2 regions of the Streptomyces sp. NPDC006544 genome follow, and region 1 is predicted to be linked to the other one. Evidence: riboswitches for the same ligand, from Rfam matches in the RefSeq annotation. Region 1 holds a riboswitch; the other holds the start of a gene.
The links. A riboswitch is a leader RNA that binds a small molecule or an ion and turns the genes downstream of it on or off. The one in region 1 is predicted to bind ZMP and ZTP.
Positions count from the first base shown of each region.

Region 2: another riboswitch for ZMP and ZTP. It lies ahead of ABZY44_RS35575 (bifunctional 5,10-methylenetetrahydrofolate dehydrogenase/5,10-methenyltetrahydrofolate cyclohydrolase); the one in region 1 lies ahead of glyA (serine hydroxymethyltransferase).

Region 1 is NZ_JBEXOV010000015.1:96,751-102,264, reverse strand. Features, by position in the region: gene ABZY44_RS10465 (hypothetical protein) at 1-619, opposite strand, end outside; gene ABZY44_RS10460 (hypothetical protein) at 732-1,052, shown strand; gene ABZY44_RS10455 (glutathionylspermidine synthase family protein) at 1,078-2,265, shown strand; gene rocD (ornithine--oxo-acid transaminase) at 2,293-3,501, opposite strand; ZMP/ZTP riboswitch at 3,612-3,702, shown strand; gene glyA (serine hydroxymethyltransferase) at 3,738-5,015, shown strand; gene trpS (tryptophan--tRNA ligase) at 5,250-5,514, shown strand, end outside.
Region 2 is NZ_JBEXOV010000150.1:6,622-12,135, reverse strand. Features, by position in the region: gene ABZY44_RS35575 (bifunctional 5,10-methylenetetrahydrofolate dehydrogenase/5,10-methenyltetrahydrofolate cyclohydrolase) at 75-965, opposite strand; ZMP/ZTP riboswitch at 994-1,088, opposite strand; gene ABZY44_RS35570 (class I SAM-dependent methyltransferase) at 1,192-1,953, shown strand; gene ABZY44_RS35565 (RNA polymerase sigma factor) at 2,170-3,744, shown strand; gene ABZY44_RS35560 (hypothetical protein) at 3,762-5,514, opposite strand, start outside.

The DNA of each region.
Region 1 (5,514 bases):
AGGTGAGCAGCAGGAAGCCCGCGCCGCCGCCCAGCAGCAGCGCGTACAGGGCGGGGTTCGTCAGGGCGGAGAGCGAGACGTCGTCGATGAGCCGGACCGCCACCTCCACCACCCCGAAGCCCGTTCCGGCCGCCAGTCCCAGGGTGAGCGCCCGGCTGCGGTCCGGCAGGCCGCCTGCCACGGCTCCGGTCACGAGCACCAGCCCCGCGACCGCGAGGAGCCCCAGCTCCAGCGCGAGCGACCCCGTCCCGGAGCCTTCCTCGCCCGACGCCAGCCCGAGCATCACCAGGCCCCCGCACACCACGCCCACCGCGGCCCACTCGGTCCCGCTGAGGCGTACCCGCAGCAGCCGCGCCGCGACCACCGCGGTCACCGCGAGGCTGGCGGCGAGCGCCGCGCTCACCGCGTAGATGGGGATGTGGCGCAGGGCGACGATCTGGAGGACGAAGCCGATCCCGTCCAGGCCGAGCCCGGCGACGTAGCGCCACTGGCGCAGCGCCCGCAGGAGGAGGGCGGTGTCGACCCCCGAGCCCGTTCCCGGCTCGGCCGTCCGGGCCGCGACGGCCTGGAGGACCGAGGCCGTGCCGAAACAGATCGCCGCACCGAGCGCGCAAATCATCCCAAGGAGCACGAACCGACTCTAGGTCACAGGCTGGGCGACGGCCGGATTCCATCGGCCGGGCGCCTCGATCTAGTCTGTCGGCAGCACGCCACTAGGGGGAGCAGCAGACATGGACAGCAGCAGCCGTACCAACCAGCGCCGCATGCGGTCCGGCGCCGTCGTGCTCGGCGGCATGGGACTGCTCGCGGCCACGCTCGTGGCCTGCGGCAACAGCAACGAGCCGGACCGGCGCTGCGTCGACCGGACCACGCTGGACAAACTGGACGACAAGTACTGCAAGAGCGGCGGCGGCAGCGGCTCCAGCCGGGGCACGTACTACTACGGCGGCTCCGTGCGCAACGGCAAGGCGTCCGGCGGCAGCTTCGACAAGTCGGCCGTCACGCGCGGCGGCATAGGCGGCCACAAGAGCTCCGGCTCCAGCGGCGGCTGACCGGAACCCGAGGGACTGCACACCCATGAAGCGGCACACCATCGAGCCCCGTCCCGACTGGCAGAAGACCGTCGAGGAACAGGGGCTGATCTATCCCCTGACCCGCTACCCCGACGACTCACTGCGCCCGTACTGGGACGAGAGCGCCTACTACTCCTTCTCGCTGCCCGAGGTCGAGGCACTGGAGAACGTGGTCGAGGAGCTCCACGCCATGTGCCTGGCGGCGGCGGAGCACATCGTCGCGCACGACCGCTTCGCGGACCTCGGCATCACCGACCCGAAGCTCGCCGCGCTGATCGCCGAGTCCTGGCGGCGGCGCGCGGAACAGCCCTCCCTCTACGGCCGCTTCGACCTGAACTACGACGGCAGCGGCCCGGCCAAGATGCTGGAGTACAACGCCGACACCCCCACCTCGCTGGTGGAGGCGGCGAGCCCGCAGTGGTTCTGGATGGAGGAACGCTTTCCCGGCGCCGACCAGTGGAACTCCCTCCACGAGCGGCTCGTCGACGCCTGGCGCCGACAGGCGGAGCTGCTGCCGTCGGCCACGGTCCACTTCGCGCACTCCGAGACGGACGAGCTCGGCGAGGACCTGATGACGGTCGCCTACCTGCGCGAGACCGCCGAGCAGGCCGGCCTCGACGCGCGGGCGCTGTCCGTCGAGCGGATCGGCTGGGACGCCCTGACCGAACGCTTCGTGGACGAGAAGCTCGGCTTCATCCGCGCCTGCTTCAAGCTCTACCCGTGGGAGTGGCTCGTCACCGACGAGTTCGCCCCGCAGGTGCTGGGCACGTACGACCTCGGCGGCGGCTCCGGCACGACCGCCTGGATCGAGCCGCTGTGGAAGATGCTGCTCTCCAACAAGGCGCTGCTGGCGGTCCTGTGGGAGCTCTTCCCCGAGCACCCGAACCTGCTTCCCGCCTACCTGGACGGCCCGCGCGAGCTCGCCGGCACCACCGGCTACGTGGCGAAGCCACTGCTGGGGCGCGAGGGCGCCGGGGTCACCCTGCACCCGGTGGGCGGCGAACCGTTCGCGCCGGAGCCGGACGAGACGTACGTCTTCCAGGCCCTGGACCCGCTGCCCGACTTCGACGGCAACCGCGTGGTGCTCGGCGCGTGGGTCGTCGAGGACGAGGCGGCCGGACTCGGCATCCGTGAATCGGCGGGGCCGGTCACGGACGAGTACGCCCGCTTCCTGCCCCACGTCATCGTCTGACCGCCCGCCCGGCCGGCTGCGCGCCGGCTAGTCGTCCGAGAGGACCGACCTGAGCTGGTCGAGGCCCCAGTCCAGGTCCTCCTTGCTGATCACCAGCGGCGGCGCGATCCGGATCGTCGACCCGTGGGTGTCCTTGACGAGCACCCCGAGTTCCATGAGCTTCTCGGAGATCTCCCGGCCGGTCCCGCGCGCCGGGTCGATGTCGATGCCCGCCCACAGCCCGCGGCCGCGTACGGCGGTCACCGCCCCGCCGCCGACCAGCAGGTTCAGCTCCCGGTGCAGGTGGTCGCCGAGTTCGGTGGCGCGCTGCTGGTACTCGCCGCCGCGGAGCATCGCGACGACCTCCAGCGCCACGGCGCAGGCGAGGGGGTTCCCGCCGAAGGTCGAACCGTGCTCGCCCGGCTTGAACACGCCGAGGACGTCGCGGTCGGCGACGACCGCCGACACCGGGACGACGCCGCCGCCCAGCGCCTTGCCGAGGACGTACACGTCCGGGACGACCCCCTCGTGCTCGCACGCGAAGGTCCTGCCGGTCCGGCCCAGCCCCGACTGGATCTCGTCCGCCATGAAGAGGACGTTCCGCTCCCGCGTCAGTTCCCGAACGCCCCGCAGGTAACCGGCGGGCGGTACGAGGACGCCCGCCTCGCCCTGGATGGGCTCCAGGAGCACGGCGACGGTGTTGGAGGTGACGGCCGCGGCGAGCGCGGTGAGGTCCCCGTACGGGACGATCTCGAACCCGGGGGTATAGGGGCCGAAGTGGTCGCGCGCCTCGTGGTCCGTCGAGAAGGACACGATCGTCGTGGTGCGGCCGTGGAAGTTGTCGGCCGCGACCACGATCTTGGCGTGGCCGTCCGGGACGCCCTTGACCTCGTACCCCCACTTGCGGGCGGTCTTCACCGCCGTCTCCACGGCCTCGGCGCCCGTGTTCATGGGCAGCACCGCCTCCTTGCCGCACAACGCGGCGAGCTCGGTGCAGAAGTCCGCGAAGCGGTCGTGGTGGAAGGCGCGGGAGGTGAGGGTGACCCGCTCCAGCTGGGCGCGGGCGGCGTCGAGCAGACGGCGGTTGCCGTGGCCGAAGTTGAGGGCGGAATAGCCGGCGAGCATGTCGAGGTAGCGGCGTCCCTCCACATCGGTCATCCACGCGCCTTCCGCCGTGGCGACCACCACGGGCAGGGGGTGGTAGTTGTGCGCGCTGTGCGCGTCGGCGGAGCGGATGGCATCAGAAGTTGCAGACACGGGGTCTCCGATCGTCCGTCAAGGCCTGTGACGAGGGTGGCGTCACTGTGCATCCTCGCTCGTATACCGGACGGAGAAACCTTTTTCGTGGCGTGCCCGCTAAGCTGTGCGGCACGCACGGCGACTGGCGTACGGAGAACCAACTCCGGGGGAGTCGTGCGCGCACGACCGCATACAGGGCCGCTCGCCTGGGCTTCGCGGGGACGAGAACCGACATCGACCCCGGAGGAACCGCCATGAGCGCGAACCACCACCTCGCCCATCCCGCCCTGCTCGCCACCGACCCCGAGCTGGCGTCCTTCGTCGCCGCCGAGGAAACCCTGCAGGCGCAGACCCTGCGGCTGATCCCCAGCGAGAACTACGTCTCCGCCGCCGTGCTGGAGGCCTCCGGCACGGTGCTGCAGAACAAGTACAGCGAGGGCTATCCGGGCCGCCGCTACTACGAGGGCCAGCAGAACATCGACCGGATCGAGGCGCTGGCCGTCGAGCGGGCGAAGGGCCTGTTCGGCGTCGACCACGCCAACGTCCAGCCGTACTCCGGCTCCCCGGCCAACCTCGCCGTGTACCTGGCCTTCGCGAAGCCCGGGGACACCGTGATGGGAATGGCCCTGCCGATGGGCGGGCACCTGACGCACGGCTGGGGCGTCTCGGCGACGGGATCCTGGTTCCGGGGCGTCCAGTACGGCGTCCGGGCCGACACCGGCCTGATCGACTACGACGCGGTACGGGACCTCGCGCTGGCCGAGCGCCCCAAGCTGATCTTCTGCGGCGGCACCGCCCTCCCGCGCACGATCGACTTCGAGGCGTTCGCGTCGATCGCCAAGGAGTCCGGCGCGGTCCTGGTCGCCGACGTGGCGCACATCGCCGGCCTGATCGCGGGCGGGGCGCACCCGTCCCCGGCCGGGCACGTGGACGTGATCTCGACGACCACGCACAAGACCCTGCGCGGCCCGCGCGGCGCGATGCTGATGTGCCGCGAGGAGCACGCCAAGGCCATCGACAAGGCGGTCTTCCCGGGCCTCCAGGGCGGCCCGCACAACCAGACGACGGCCGGCATCGCGGTGGCACTGCACGAGGCGGCGCAGCCCGCCTTCGTCTCGTACGCGCACGCGGTCGTGGCCAACGCGAAGGCGCTCGCCGCGGCGCTGCTCGAGCGGGGCTTCGACCTGGTCTCCGGCGGTACGGACAACCACCTGATCCTGATCGACCTCACGGGCAAGGGCGTCCCGGGCAAGGTCGCGGCGAAGGCGCTGGACCGGGCGGGCATCGTCGTGAACTACAACACCGTGCCGTTCGACCCGCGCAAGCCGTTCGACCCGTCGGGCATCAGGATCGGCACGCCGTCGCTGACCTCGCGGGGCCTCACGCAGGCCCACATGCCGGCGGTCGCCGACTGGATCGCCCGCGCGGTGTCCGCCGCCGCGGCGTCGGACGAGCCCGCGCTGGCCGCCGTCCGCGCCGAGGTCGAGGACCTGATGGCCGCCTTCCCGGCCCCGGGGCTCCCGCTGTCGTAACCCCCGGCGCGCCGCGCGGGGCCCCGGCCCCGCGCGGCGGTCTCCGCCGGGCCGGAGCCGGCCCGCCGGCGCCCCCGGGAAACCGGTCGCCCGCTCCGGGCAGGATCAAGACGACCGGTTACGGGCGAGTACGCACTGTGACCGCCCGTGTCCCATGGCGCCGGGTCCCGACGACCCGCCGGTTCCGGCCAGCGCCGGGCCGGAGCCGGTCGGTCCACCTGAGAGAATGAACCCATGGCTTCTGATCGTCCTCGCGCGCTCTCCGGCATTCAGCCCACCTCCGGTTCGTTCCACCTCGGGAACTACCTCGGAGCCATCCGCCAGTACGTCGCCCTGCAGGAGACGCACGACGCCTTCTACATGGTCGTCGACCTGCACGCGATCACCATGCCGCAGGATCCGAAGGAGCTCCGGGCGAACACCCGGCTCTCCGCCGCGCAGCTGCTCGCCGCCGGCCTGGACCCCGAGCGCTGCACGCTCTTCATCCAGAGCCACGTGC
Region 2 (5,514 bases), on a different contig from region 1:
GGTGCCGGTGGCCACATCCGGTAGCCCGGCTGGGCCGGGGCGTCCGCGCCGTGCGGGAGGACGTGCGGCCGGGGTCAGAGGTCCGCGAGCGCCAGACCGGCCTGCGTGGCGGCGGCCTGGACGGTCTGCTCCAGCAGTACGGCGATGGTCATCGGACCGACGCCGCCGGGCACGGGGGTGATCAGCGAGGCGCGGGCGGCGGCCGACTCGAAGTGGACGTCGCCGACGTTGCCCTCGTTGTAGCCGGCGTCCAGGACGACCGCGCCCGGCTTGATGTCCTCGCCCCGGATGAACTCGGCCTTGCCGACGGCGGCGACCAGCACGTCCGCCTGGCGCACGATGGACGGCAGGTCCACGGTGCGGGAGTGGCAGTAGGTGACGGTGGCGTTCTGCTCCAGCAGCAGCATCCCGGCGGGCTTGCCCAGGATGGCGCTGCGGCCGACGACCACGGCGTGCTTGCCGGTCAGGTCCACGTCGTAGGCGGCGAGGAGGCGCATGATGCCGCCGGGGGTGCAGGAGACGAAGCCGGGCAGTCCGAAGCCCATCGCGGCGAAGGAGTGCATGGTGACCCCGTCGACGTCCTTGCCGGGGGCGATGGCCTCGAACGCGGCGCGCTCGTCGATGTGGTGCGGAACGGGGTGCTGGAGCAGGATGCCGCTGATCTCCGGGTCCTCGGAGAGCGCGGTCAGGGCGGCGACGAGCTCCTCGGTGGTCGTCGCGGCCGGCAGTTCCACGTGGCGGGAGGTGATCCCGGCCTTGGCGCAGCGGTTCTGCTTCATGCGCACGTAGGTGACGGAGGCCGGGTCCTCGCCGACCAGCACGGTGGCGAGACAGGGCGCGGTGCCGGTGCGCTCGGTGATCCGCGCCGCGTGGGCGGCGGTCTGCTCCGAGATGCGGCGGGCGAGGGCGGTGCCGTCCATCAGCCCGGCGGTGCGGGCCGGCTGTTCGGTGTGGGCAGTCGTCATGGGGTCTCCTGAGCGTCGCTGCGGAATCGCGGTTCGCCCAGGCGCGCGGCAGTCGACGTACGGGGAGTACGCCGGGCCGCTCCCCGGTGGTGATCCACCCGAACGCCAGTCACGGCCCGCCGCCCAGTGTAGGCGACCCCCCGGTGGACCCGGCGGGCTGCCCCCGGCGGCCCCCGTGCCGGGCAATCCGGTGGATGAGCCGCTCCCGGCCTGGGACGATCGAGACATGACGCCCACCTTTGACCATCTCGTCGCGGAAGCGGAAGCCGTGTCCGTGGACGGCTGGGACTTCTCCTGGCTCGACGGCCGCGCCGGCGAGCAGCGGCCTTCCTGGGGCTACCAGCGCCTCCTGGGGCAGCGCCTGTCCGGCGTCCGGGCCGCCCTCGACGTCCAGACGGGCGGCGGCGAGGTCCTCGCCGGGGCGGGGCCCCTGCCCCCGCTGATGGTGGCCACCGAGTCGTGGCCGCCGAACATCGACAAGGCGACCCGGCTGCTGCACCCGCTCGGCGCGGTGGTGGTCTCGGACTCCGACGAGCCTCCGCTGCCGTTCGGCGACGAGGCCTTCGACCTCGTCGCCAGCCGGCATCCGGTTACGATTTGGTGGGAGGAGATCGCGCGGGTCCTGCGTCCCGGCGGTACGTACTTCTCCCAGCAGGTCGGTCCGTCGAGCGTCTTCGAGCTGGTCGAGTACTTCCTGGGCCCGCAGCCGGAGGAGGTCCGGCGCGGCCGGCACCCCGACGACGCGGTCGCCGATGCCACGCGGGCCGGCCTGGAAGTGGTCGACTTGCGTTCGGAGCGGCTCCGGACGGAGTTCTACGACATCGGAGCCGTGATCTACTTCCTACGGAAGGTGATCTGGATGGTGCCCGGCTTCACGGTCGGGCAGTACCGGGACCGGTTGCGCGAGCTGCACGAACAGATCGAACGCGATGGCCCGTTCGTCGCGCACACCGCCCGGTTCCTCATCGAGGCCCGCAAAACGGGCTGACAAGAAGGGCGGACGCAGCCACCGCCGATCGGTTGCCCGGTCACAGCGTGGCGCAGGTCACTCAATTCAGCGCGTAACGAATCTACTCGGGCGTGCGATGAACCGACAGGTGTCCTCGTGCGGCTCGGAATACAGACCCCCCTCGGGTCTGTTTCCCGAGTTCGCGCGATGATGTCCCGCCACCCCCTTATATCTGTTCGCAACGAGAGGCTCCTTGTGTCGCTCAGCCCGTCCCGTACGTTCCCCACGGAGATCGCCGAATCCGAGGCCCTGGTCGCGCTTGTCGAGCGTGGCCGCGAGCAGGGTCACATCAACGGTGATGACGTGCGCCAGGCCTTCGAGGCCGGCCGCATCCCGGTGGACCAGTGGAAGCGGGTCCTGCGCAGCCTGAACCAGGTCCTGGACGAGGAGGGTGTCGCGCTGCACGTCAGCGCCGCACCCGCCACGAAGGCTGCCGCCAAGAAGCCGCGCAAGGCGGCCGCTGCCCCGGCTCGCGCCGTCACCAAGAAGGCCGCTGCCGCGCCCCGCCCCATCGGCGCGCGCAAGACGGCCGCCCCTGCCACCGCCGCGGCGATATCCGACCCGTCGGCCTCCGGGACCGAGGAGGAGGTGGCGGCCGAGGCCGCCGCCGCGCCGAAGAAGCGGACGGTCAAGAAGACCGCCGCGAAGAAGACGGCCGTGAAGAAGACGGCCGCGACGAAGAAGGGCGCCAAGGACGGCGACGAGGACGCCGCTCCCGCCGCCGAGGGCGAGGACTGGGCCGCCGAGGACCTCGACGACGACGCCGAGAAGGAGACGCCCAAGACGGGCGGCAGCGCGGGCTTCGTCCTGTCCGACGACGACGAGGACGACGCCCCGGCGCAGACGGTCATGGTCGCCGGCGCCACCGCCGACCCCGTCAAGGACTACCTGAAGCTGATCGGCAAGGTGCCGCTGCTCAACGCCGAGCAGGAGGTCGAGCTCGCCAAGCGCATCGAGGCGGGTCTCTTCTCCGAGTACAAGCTCGAAGAGGAGGAGGACCACAAGCCGGCGTTCAAGCGCGAGCTCGAGATCCTCGTCGAGGACGGCCGCCGCGCGAAGAACCACCTGCTGGAGGCCAACCTCCGCCTCGTGGTCTCCCTCGCCAAGCGCTACACCGGCCGCGGCATGCTCTTCCTGGACCTGATCCAGGAGGGCAACGTCGGTCTGATCCGCGCCGTGGAGAAGTTCGACTACACCAAGGGCTTCAAGTTCTCCACGTATGCGACCTGGTGGATCCGTCAGGCGATCACGCGCGCCATGGCCGACCAGTCGCGCACCATCCGCATCCCCGTCCACATGGTCGAGATCATCAACAAGCTGGCCCGTGTCCAGCGCCAGATGCTCCAGGACCTCGGCCGCGAGCCCACTCCCGAGGAGCTGGGCAAGGAACTCGACATGACCCCCGAGAAGGTCATCGAGGTCCAGAAGTACGGCCGCGAGCCGATCTCCCTGCACACCCCGCTGGGTGAGGAGGGCGACAGCGAGTTCGGCGACCTCATCGAGGACTCCGAGGCGGTCGTCCCGGCCGACGCGGTCTCCTTCACCTTCCTCCAGGAGCAGCTCCAGTCGATCCTGGGCACGCTCTCGGAGCGCGAGGCGGGCGTGGTCTCCATGCGCTACGGCCTCAACGACGGCCAGCCGAAGACCCTCGACGAGATCGGCCGCGTGTACGGGGTCACCCGTGAGCGCATCCGCCAGATCGAGTCGAAGACCATGTCGAAGCTCCGTCACCCGTCGCGTTCGCAGGTGCTGCGCGACTACCTCGACTAGGACCGGGGCCCGCGCCCTCAGGCCAGTCGGAAGACCGGTCCCCGGGGCGTGAACGGCAGGGAGGCGCCCTGCGGAACCAGGAAGGCGTGCTCGCGCCGGATCCGCAGGGTGTCGGTCCACCCGTCCGTGATCACCAGCACCGGTGCCCCGGGCGGGAAGTCCTCCGCCCTCAGCAGCAGGTCGATGCCCGGCTGCAGCGCGGTCCCGCCCCGGCCGCGGATCTTCACCCGGCCCGCGATCTCGGTCGGGGGCAGATAGCCCGCGTCGTACGGCGCCGCGTCGCAGAACACGACGCGTGCCGCCGGAACGTCGCGGGCTTCGGCGTACGAGGCGATGGCGCCGAGCGCCTTGCCGAGCAGGGCGGTGCCCATCGACCCCGAGGTGTCGAGGACCACGCCGAAGGTGCACCGGGCCGTCTCCTCCGCCGGGAAGTACCGGCCCGCACGCGGGATGTCCGGGGTCGAGGCCTGGCGGCGGGCGGGGCGCGCGAAGCTGCGTACCGGCTGCGGCCGCGGCACGTACTCGTCGAACCAGCGGGCCAGGCGCACGTCCCACGGCACCGGAGGGTGGGCCAGCGCCCTGATCTCCTCGACCAGCCCGGCGGGCAGCAGCCCGCGCTCGCCGTGCTCGTGCAGGTCGAAGCCCTGGACCAGACCGCGCCGGTAGAACTCGTCCAGGTCGGTGTACGGTCCGCTCCCCGGGTGCGGCAGCGGCTCACCCAGGATGTCCCCGCGGCCCTTGCCGCGCAGGGTGGCGAGCCGGCGCATCCGGCGCAGGTCGCCGGTGATCCGGTCGTAGACCTCCTCCGCCGAGAGGTCCTTCAGCTCCGGGTCGTACAGCAGCCCCTCGGGCATCTCGCCGACGCCCATCTCGACGAGCCAGCCGTTGACGACGTAGTCGGCGGCCACGTTGTGCAGGTACGGGTCACGGGCTCCGCGGCGTTCGCCGTGGCGCAGGGCGGCGTGCAGCATCTCGTGGGCCAGGATGAACCGCCACTCGCCGTCGGTGAAGGAACGCAGCGGGTTCACGTAGATCTCGCCCGCGCTCGCGCTGACGGCGGCGATGCCGATGCCCTGGGCGCGGGAGAGTTCCGCGTCGGCGACGATCCGCAGACCCGCGGCGAGGCCGCCGAGCAACGGGTAGGAGGAGACGAACCAGTTCAGGGCGCGTTCCCACGGCTGCGGGCGGTGGCCCTCGCGGCCGGCGGCCAGGTCCATGGTGGCCGACACGGACCGGGTGAGGGCATGGGCGAAGCCGGTCTGCCAGTCCGGGGCCGCGTTCCCGTTCCGCCAGGGCACCAGGATCTGGTCGGGGGTGCCGGGGGCGCTCGCGGCGCAGTCCTCGTAGCGGGGCGGGACGCCGCCCTGGCGCCAGGCGCCGGCGAGCTGCTCCTCGTCGCCGCCCGGGTACGCGCCGGGCAGCCGGTCGGGGGCCCGGCCGACGGGGAAGTTCAGCAGGAAGCGGTTGACGACCACGCAGCGGGCGGCGAGGTCGGCGCGGTCGGGCTGCGGCCGGTCCCCCTCCTCGGATGCGGGAACGTGACCGAATCCGAGGTGGAGCAGGCAGTGCGCCAGCGCCCAGGCCCATGCGGCGGGCTCGGCGCGGAGGGTGGGGTGGGAGTGGACCACGCCGTTGGAACTGACCACGGCGAGTCCGGCGGCCGCACAGGAAGCGCACTGGAGACTGCGGCAGAAGGTCGCGGAGACCGCGCCCAGGGCGGGGTTCTGCCGGACTGCGGCCCGCCCGGCCTCGTAGGCGAGGGTGGCCGCG